DNA from 2 places in the Actinacidiphila glaucinigra genome. Region 1 is predicted to be linked to the other one. Evidence: riboswitches for the same ligand, from Rfam matches in the RefSeq annotation. Region 1 holds a riboswitch; the other holds the start of a gene.
The links. A riboswitch is a leader RNA that binds a small molecule or an ion and turns the genes downstream of it on or off. The one in region 1 is predicted to bind thiamine pyrophosphate.
Positions count from the first base shown of each region.

Region 1 (4,554 bases):
GCACCGGTTCCCTCGCCCGGGTGACGGCGGAGGCCAGCATGACGGCCGCGCACCCCAGCTCCATCGCCAGGGCCGCGTCCGAGGCCGTCCCCGCCCCCGCGTCCAGGACCACCGGCACCGTCGCCCGCTCGACGATCAGCTCGAAGTTGTGGGGGTTGCGGATGCCGAGCCCCGATCCGATGGGCGAGCCCAGCGGCATGATCGCCGCGCAGCCCACATCCTCCAGCTTCCGGGCCAGCACCGGGTCGTCGTTCGTGTACGGCAGCACCGTGAAGCCGTCGTCCACGAGGGTCTCCGCTGCGTCCAGCAGCTCCACCGGGTCGGGCAGCAGGGTGCGCTCGTCGGCGATCACCTCCAGCTTCACCCAGTCCGTGCCCAGCGCCTCCCGCGCCAGGCGGGCGGTGAGCACGGCCTCGCCCGCGGTGTAGCACCCGGCGGTGTTCGGCAGCACGCGGATGCCGTGCCGGGCGAGCACGGTCAGCACGGAGCCCTTGACCGTCGGGTCCAGCCGCCGCATGGCGACCGTGGTCAGCTCGGTGCCGGAGGCGAGCAGCGCCTGCTCCATGATCTCCAGGCTGGGCGCACCGCCCGTGCCCATGATCAGCCGGGAGTCGAAGGTGGTGCCGCCGATGGTCAGCGGGTCGTCGGCCATGGGGGTCAGCCTCCCTGGACTGCGGTGAGGACCTCGACGCGGTCGCCGTCGCGCAGCGGCGTCGCCGGCCACTGCGCGCGGGGGACGACGGTCTCGTTCAGCGCGGCCGCCACCCCGGACGGAGCGGTGGCCAGGGACGCGACGAGGCGGTCGAGGGTCACGCCCTCGGCCACCTCCCGCGCCTCGCCGTTGACGGAGACGGACACAAGGACGGGCGCGGTCATGCCTGCTGCTCCTGGAGGGCGAAACGGTCGGGGGAGAAGGGCTCGGCCTGCGCGGGGACCGCCGACCCCGTGAGGACCTCGGCCATCACGTCGCCGGTGATCGGGGTCAGCAGCACGCCGTTGCGGTGGTGGCCGGTGGCGACCACCAGTCCGTCCAGCGCGCCGCGGCCGAGCAGCGGGGCGTTGTCGGGGGTGCCGGGGCGCAGCCCCGCCTGCGTGCCGGTCAGCGGGAGTTCGGTGATGCCGGGCAGCAACTCGTGGGCGTCGCGGAGCAGTTCGTACACCCCGCCGGCGGTGACGGTGGTGTCCCAGCCCATCTCCTCGCTGGTGGCGCCGACGACCAGCTCGCCGTTCTCGCGCGGCACCAGGTAGACGTGGCCGCCGCGTACCACGGCCCGCACCGTCCGCGACAGGAACGGCGCGTACGCCGGCGGCACCCGCAGCCGCAGCACCTGCCCCTTCACCGGCCGTACGGGCGGCAGCGCCCGTGTGGGCAGCCCCTCGACCCGGGCGCTGAGGCTCCCGGCGGCCAGGACCACCTGCCCGGCGGCGATCCGGGTGCCGTCCTCCAGAACGACCCCGTGCGCGCGGTCGCCCGTGACCGCCACCCGCGCCACCCGCGACCGCCGGAACTCCACCCCCGTCAGCTCGCAGGCGCGCACCAGCGCCGCCGCCAGCCGCCGCGGGTCGATCTGGTGGTCGCCGTCGACCCGCAGTCCGCCGTGCACGCCGGGGGCGAGCATCGGCTCCAGGCGGCGGCACTCGCGGCCGCCGAGCCACTCCGAAGCCAGACCCAAGGACTGCTGGAAGGCGTGGAGTTCGCGCAGCTGCGCGCGGTCGTCGGCGTCGAGGGCGACGGCGAGGGTGCCGCACGTGCGGTACCCGAGGTCGAGGCCCGTGGTCTCCTCCAGCTCGGCCACGAAGGACGGATAGCGCCGCGCCGCCGCGAGGTTGAGCTCCAGCAGCGCCTGCTCGCCGTACTGCACCTCGGTGACCGGGGCCAGCATCCCCGCGGCCACCTGGGCGGCCCCGCCGCCCGGTTCGGGGTCCGCGACCGCCGTGCGCAGGCCGCGCTGACCGGCCCGCCACGCGGTGACCAGTCCGATGATCCCGCCGCCGATCACGACGACGTCATGACGGTGCATGATGTTCCCGCTCCTCCCTTCGCCGGCATGACCCGGATCAGGTTCGTACGGTCGGCGGCCGCTCCAGCCGCCCTCTCAGCCCGGTGCGCCGGGCTCCCGCGAGTGCTCCCGACCCACCTTAGTACGCACCATCCGCGGCGAGTAGGGCACCGGTACGGGCGGCCGGCGCCCTTGCGGCGTTACGGTGATCGCGTGACCAGCAGCAGCGAACAGCGCGTCGTCGTCGTAGGGGCCGGGATGGCCGGGGTGCAGACCGCCGTGTCCCTGCGCGAGCAGGGGTGGGGCGGGACGATCACGCTGATCGGCGCGGAGCGGCACGCCCCCTACGACCGGCCGCCGCTGTCCAAGGGCGTGCTCTTCGGCGCCGAGGAGGGCCCGGCGCTGGACGTCGACTTCGCCGGCATCGACGTCGAGCTGCTGCTCGGGCGGCACGCGAGCGCACTGCGCGCCGGCGAGCGGGAGGTCCTCACCGACGGCGGCCCGGTCGCGTACGACAAGCTCGTGCTGGCCAGCGGCGCCGAGCCCGTCATGCTCCCCGGCAGCGAGGGCACGCCGGGCGTGCACGTGCTGCGCACCCTGGACGACGCCACCGCGCTGCGCCCGGTACTGGAGAACCGGCACCGGGTCGTGGTGGTCGGCGCGGGCTGGATCGGCGCCGAGTTCGCCACCGCGGCACGTCACGCCGGGTGCGAGGTGACCGTCGTCGAGGCCGCCGACCGCCCGCTCGCCGGGGTGCTGCCCGCGCACATCGCCGAACGGATGCGCGGCTGGTACGCGGAGGAGGGCGTCGAGCTGCGCTCCGGCGCGGTCGTCTCCTCCGTCGAGCCGGGCGCGGTGCGGCTGGCCGACGGCAGCGTGCTCGCCGCCGAGGCGGTCGTCATCGGGATCGGCGCCCGGCCGGCCACCGGATGGCTGGCCGGTTCCGGCGTCGAGCTGGGGCCGGACCGCTCGGTCCTCGCCGACGACCGGCTGCGCACCTCGGTGCCGGAGGTGTACGCCGTGGGGGACTGCGCCTCCTTCCCTTCGGCGCGGTACGGGGAGCGGCTGCTGATCCACCACTGGGACAACGCGGTGCAGGGGCCGCGCACGGCCGCCGCGAACATCCTGGGCGGCGACGAGCCCTACGACCCCGTCCCCTACTTCTGGTCCGAGCAGTTCGGGCGTTTCGTGCAGTACGCCGGATACCACGTCGACTCCGACCACATGCTGCTGCGCGGCGACCCCGACGGCACCGCGTGGTCGGTGCTGTGGCTGCGCGACGGCCAATTGGTGGCGCTGTTCGCCGTCGGACGGCCCCGCGACCTGGCGCAGGCCCGCAAGCTCATCGCCCGCGGCGCCCACCTCGACGAGACGCTTGCGACCGACCCGGCGGTCCAGCTGAGGGCCGCGGTCGTCTGACTCGCGGGCCGTGCCGGACGGGCCGCCGCGGCGTCGGCGGGGCGTAGCGGACCCGTCAGGACGGAGCAACGGGGGGCGTGAGCGGTTCCATGGTGTCGGTCCGGGATGGCACGCTTGTCCTGTGACCGAGATCGACGCAAAGATTGACTCCCTCGTCCCCTCCTGGCTGTACGTCCCCGACGTCGCCGAATGCCTCGGCGTGGAGGTGACCCGGGTCCGCCAGTTCATCAAGGAGGGCCAGCTCATCGCCGTGCGCCGCGGTGAGAACCGGGCGCTGATGATCCCCGCCGACTTCATCGGCGAGGAGAAGATCGTCAAGGGCCTCGTGGGCACCCTGACCGTCCTCAAGGACGACGGGTTCAGCGACGAAGAAGCCCTGGAGTGGCTGTTCACCCCGGACGAGAGCCTGCCCGGTACCCCGGTCCAGGCGCTGCGCGACAACCGCGGCACCGAGGTGAAGCGGCGCGCCCAGGCGCTCGCCGTCTGACCGCACGACCCGCCACCGACGCAGCGACCCGAGGGGGACCCGCCCGTATGAGCACGCGTACGAGCACGAGCAGCAGTACGAGCACCAGCACGAGCAGCAGCACCCGCGCCCAGCTCGCCGATGCCCGGCTCTACCTGTGCACGGACGCGCGCAGGCGCCACGGCGGCCTGGCGGAGTTCGCGGCCTTCGCGGACGCCGTGCTGGCCTCCGGGGTGGACGTCATCCAGCTGCGCGACAAGGGCCTGGAGGCCCGTGAGGAGCTGGAGTACCTCGAGGTCCTCTCGGAGGAGTGCGGCCGCCACGGCAGGCTGCTCGCGGTGAACGACCGCGCCGACGTGGCGCACGCCGCCGGGGCGGACGTCCTGCACCTGGGCCAGGGCGACCTGCCCGTGCCGGCCGCCCGCGCGATCCTCGGCGACGAGGTGATCATCGGACGGTCCTGCCACTCCGAGGACGAGGCGGCCGCGGCCGCCGCGGAGCCCGGTGCGGACTACTTCTGCACCGGGCCGGTCTGGCCCACCCCGACCAAGCCCGGCCGGCCCGCGCCCGGACTCGGCCTGGTCCGCTACGCCGCGGGCCTGGGCACGGACCGGCCGTGGTTCGCGATCGGCGGGATCGACCTGGCCAACGTGGAGCAGGTACTCGAAG
Region 1 covers NZ_CP109144.1:6,393,408-6,397,961, forward strand. The annotation lists gene OIE69_RS28765 (thiazole synthase) at 1-652, opposite strand, end outside; gene thiS (sulfur carrier protein ThiS) at 658-876, opposite strand; gene thiO (glycine oxidase ThiO) at 873-2,021, opposite strand; TPP riboswitch at 2,018-2,131, opposite strand; gene OIE69_RS28780 (NAD(P)/FAD-dependent oxidoreductase) at 2,214-3,419, shown strand; gene OIE69_RS28785 (Rv2175c family DNA-binding protein) at 3,541-3,906, shown strand; gene thiE (thiamine phosphate synthase) at 3,954-4,554, shown strand, end outside.

Region 2 (4,554 bases), 3.3 Mb from region 1:
AAGCGGGCGACCGCGACCGGCAGGGTGGGGTTGTCGGGGCGGGCGATGAAGACGGTGGCGCCGAACTCGCCCAGGGACACGGCGAAGGCGAAGCCCGCCGCCACCAGCAGCGCCCGCCGCACCAGCGGCAGGTCGACCTCGCGCCACACCCTCAGCGGGGAGGCGCCGAGCACCGCCGCCGCCTCGCGCAGCCGGTCGTCCACTGCGCGCAGCACCGGCAGCATGGTGCGCACCACGAAGGGCACCCCGACCAGCGCCTGGGCGAGCGGCACCAGGATCCACGAGGAGCGCAGGTCCAGCGGCGGCTCGTCGAGGGTGATGAGGAAGCCGAAGCCGATGGTCACCGCCGAGGTGCCGAGCGGCAGCATCAGCAGGGCGTCGAAGCCCCGTACGAGGCGCCCGGCCCGCCGGGTGAGGGCGGCCGCGGCCAGCCCGCCGACGACCAGCGCGATCGCGGTGGCGGCGGCCGCGTACTGGAGCGAGTTCCAGACCGCGGCGACCGGCGCCACCAGGAAGGTCCCGCCGCTTCCGGCCACCGAGCCCAGCGCCCGGTAGTAGCCGAGGCCGTAGCCGTCCGGTCCGTGCAGCGAACGCTCGGCCAGCACACCCAGCGGCAGCAGGATCAGCAGCGCGGCCACGCCGAGCACGCCCGCCAGCAGCCCCCACTCGCCGGCGCCGCGCGGCCGCCGCGCGGTGCGGGCCGGGTCCACCAGCCGCAGTGCGCTCTCCCTGCGCCGTACCGTCCCGGCGTGCACGGCGAGGATCGCCGCGACGGCGGCGAACTGGACGGTCGTCAGCACGGCCGCCGTCGGGAGGTCCAGCAACTGCGCGGTCTCCCGGTAGATCTCCACCTCCAGGGTGGAGAAGGTGGGGCCGCCGAGGATCTGGATCACGCCGAAGGAGGTGAAGGTGAAGAGGAAGACCATCAGCGCGGCCGCGGCGACCGCGGGGGCGAGGGCGGGCAGCGTCACCCTGCGCCAGGCCGCGAGGCGCCCCGCGCCCAGGACCCGCGCGGCCTCCTCCTGACGGGGGTCGAGCTGCGCCCACAGCCCGCCCACGGTGCGTACGACCACGGCGTAGTTGAAGAAGACGTGCGCGAGGAGGATCGCCCAGACCGTGGTGTCCAGGCGCACCCCCCACAGTTCGTCGAGGAGCCCGCCACGCCCCAGCAGCGCGAGGAAGGCCGAGCCGACGACCACCGTCGGCAGCACGAAGGGCACGGTCACCACCGCGCGCAGCACCTGCTTGCCGGGGAAGTCGAAGCGGGCGAAGACGTAGGCGCCGGGCAGCGCGATCGCCAGGGTGAGCGCGGTGGAGGCGGCCGCCTGCCAGCAGGTGAACCACAGCACGTGCAGGACGTCGGGCTCGCCCAGGACGTCCGCGAACCGGCCGAACCGCCACCGCCCGCCCTCGCGGAGCCCGCGGGCGACGATGGCGGCGACCGGGTACCCGAAGAACAGCCCGAAGAACGCGACCGGCACGGCCATCAGGCCGAGCCGTACGGCGAGCGGCCGGACGGCCGCCGCCCGGGCGCGCCTTCCCCCGGCGGTCTTCGTTACTTCAGCACGAGCGAGGACCACGACTTGACCCACTGCTCCCGGTTCTCGGCGATCTTCTCCGGGGCGACGGTGGCCGGGTCGGCGACGACCGGCGCGTACTTGGTGAAGACCTCGGGCAGCTTCGCGTCGTCACGGGCGGGGTTGACGAACATGTTGAGCGGCATGTCCTCCTGGAAGGGGCGGCTCAGCAGGAAGTCGACGAGCGCCTTGCCGCCCTCGGGGTTCTTCGCGCCCTTCAGCAGGCCGGCGTACTCCACCTGCCGGAAGCAGGTGCCGGTCGCGACACCGGTCGGCCCCTGCTCGGGCTGCGTCTTCAGCCCGAGCACCTCGGCGGGCGGGCTGGAGGCGTACGAGACGACCAGCGGCCTGTCGCCCTTTCCGCCGCCGGCGCCGGAGAAGTTGTCGTAGTACGCCTGCTCCCAGCCGTCGACGACCTGGACGCCGTTCGCCTTGAGCTTCTTCCAGTAGTCCTCCCAGCCCGCGTCGCCGTACTTCGCGGTGGTGGCGAGGAGGAAGGCGAGCCCCGGGGAGGAGGTGGCGGCGTTCTCGGTGACCAGCAGGTCCTTGTACTCGGGCTTGACGAGGTCGTCGAGGCTCTCCGGCACCGGGAGCTTGTGCTCGGTGAAGTACTTCCGGTCGTAGTTGACGCAGACGTCGCCGAAGTCGATCGGGGTGACGCGGTGCTTCGCGGCGTCCGGCTGCAGCGCGGCGGGCACCTTGTCGAGGTCCTTGGCCTCGTACGGCTCGAACAGGTCGTTGTCGAGGGCCCGGGACAGCAGAGTGTTGTCGACACCGAAGAAGACGTCGCCCTGCGGGTTGCCCTTGGACAGCACGGCCTGGTTGACGGCGGCGCCGGCGTCGCCGCCGCGCAGCACCTTGACGGTGTAGCCGGTCTCCTTCGTGAACGCCTTCAGCACGTCCTTCGACGCGGCGAAGGAGTCGTGGCTGACCAGGGTGACGGTCTTGGAGGCGGTGCCGCCCTTGCCCTTGGCGGTGTCCCCGCTGTCGCTGCCGCAGGCCGCGAGCGCGGTCGCGCCGATCGCGACGGCCAGTGCGGTGCCGGCCGCACGCCGACGAGTGGTGCTCATGTGGTGACTCCCTACGCCGGTATGACCCGGATCAGGTCCGAGGGTCTGCGGCCGTGCCGCACTCTCAGCGCTTTCCGCGCTCCCCTGTCGGATGTTCTTTTGTGTGATGTGCGCGACGTCGCGGCAAACAGCCGCAAACGACCGTCACCTTAGCAAGCGCTGGTCAGCGCTCGGAAGCCGCCAGCTGACCGCAGGCGCCGTCGATCTCCTGCCCCCGGGTGTCCCGGACGGTCACCGGCACGCCGTGCGCCTCCAGCGCCGCCACGAACGCCCGCTCGTCCTCGGGCCGCGAGGCCGTCCACTTCGAGCCGGGGGTCGGGTTGAGCGGGATCAGGTTGACGTGCACGCGGCGGCCCTTGAGCAGCCGGCCCAGCAGGTCGGCCCGCCATCCCTGGTCGTTGATGTCCCGGATCAGCGCGTACTCGATCGATACCCGGCGTCCGGACACGTCCGCGTAGTGCCACGCGGCGTCCAGCACCTCGCGCACCTTCCAGCGGGTGTTCACCGGCACGAGGGTGTCGCGCAGCTCGTCGTCGGGCGCGTGCAGCGACACCGCGAGCCGGCACTTGAAGCCCTCGTCGGCGAAGCGCAGCATCGCCGGGACCAGGCCCACCGTCGACACGGTGATGCCCCGCTGGGACAGCCCCAGCCCGTCCGGCTCCGGGTCGGTGAGCCGGCGGATGGCGCCGATGACGCGCTTGTAGTTCGCGAGCGGCTCGCCCATGCCCATGAACACGATGTTCGACAGCCGCGCCGGTCCGCCCGGGATCTCCCCGTCCCGCAGCGAGCGCATGCCCGCCACGATCTGGTGCACGATCTCCCCGGTCGACAGGTTCCGGTCCAGACCGGCCTGGCCGGTGGCGCAGAACGGGCAGTTCATGCCGCAGCCCGCCTGCGAGCTGATGCACATCGTCACGCGGTCCGGGTAGCGCATCAGCACCGACTCGACCAGCGTCCCGTCGAACAGCCGCCACAGCGTCTTGCGGGTGGTGTCGTTGTCGGTGCTGCTGTGCCTCACCACGGACATCAGGTCCGGCAGCAGCCCCTCCGCCAGCTTCCCCCGCGCCGCCGCCGGGATGTCCGTCCAGGCGGCGGGGTCGTCGGCGTACCGCGCGAAGTAGTGCTGCGACAGCTGCTTGGCGCGGAACGGCTTCTCCCCGAGCTCCGCGACCGCCTCCCGGCGCTCCTCGGGCGAAAGATCGGCAAGATGCCGCGGCGGCCTCTTGGCTCCGCGCGGCGCGACGAATGTGAGTTCTCCGGGTGCAGGCATGGTGCGTCCAGTGTCGCAGATGGATGAGGCGGGCCCAGGTCAGATGGGTGAGGCTCCCGTCACCCTCAGGTGTCCCCTGTCAACGTCGGCCCACCTTCCACGGCCCGGATGCCGTCGTCAGCAGGTTGGGCGGTCGTGCGGGGGCGCTGACGTATGCCGCCGTGCGGACCCGTCGATGTCAGCCGCGGATGTCAGACATCGCGGGGAACGATGCTCACCGCCCGGTAGTCGTACCCGTCCTGCTTGAAGCCGGGCGCTTCCCAGACGAGATCGACCTGTTGCCCTGGTGACAGCGTGCGAAAGCCGGGCGCCTGGATGTCGGCGTAGTGGCCGAAGCACCCTCCGGGAGTCTCGGGCGAGTCGAGGACACCCCAACCCTCCTCGTCCCTCCACTCACGCACAGTCGCAGTCACGACCGCGGCGACCTTACGGGTCCCTCTGCGGCGACTCATTTGCCTCTCCCCCTGCTGCGGTGATTTCGAGGTTGCCGGTCGACCGCTCGCCGCCTCAGTCGAACCGAGGATCTCGTGCCGGCGGTCGAGGTAGCGGCGAAGGGCGGCGGCGTCGTGATGATCGAGGGCCGGCCACTCCCGTGCGGCGGCGACCATGTGCTGTACGGCGAGGTCCTCCTCGTGCG
Region 2 covers NZ_CP109144.1:3,101,326-3,105,879, forward strand. The annotation lists gene OIE69_RS13440 (ABC transporter permease) at 1-1,487, opposite strand, end outside; gene OIE69_RS13445 (thiamine ABC transporter substrate-binding protein) at 1,556-2,647, opposite strand; TPP riboswitch at 2,639-2,743, opposite strand; gene rlmN (23S rRNA (adenine(2503)-C(2))-methyltransferase RlmN) at 2,811-3,917, opposite strand; gene OIE69_RS13455 (cold shock domain-containing protein) at 4,109-4,369, opposite strand.
Region 2: linked by a shared signal. The riboswitch ahead of OIE69_RS13445 (thiamine ABC transporter substrate-binding protein) and the one ahead of thiO (glycine oxidase ThiO) in region 1 are both predicted to bind thiamine pyrophosphate.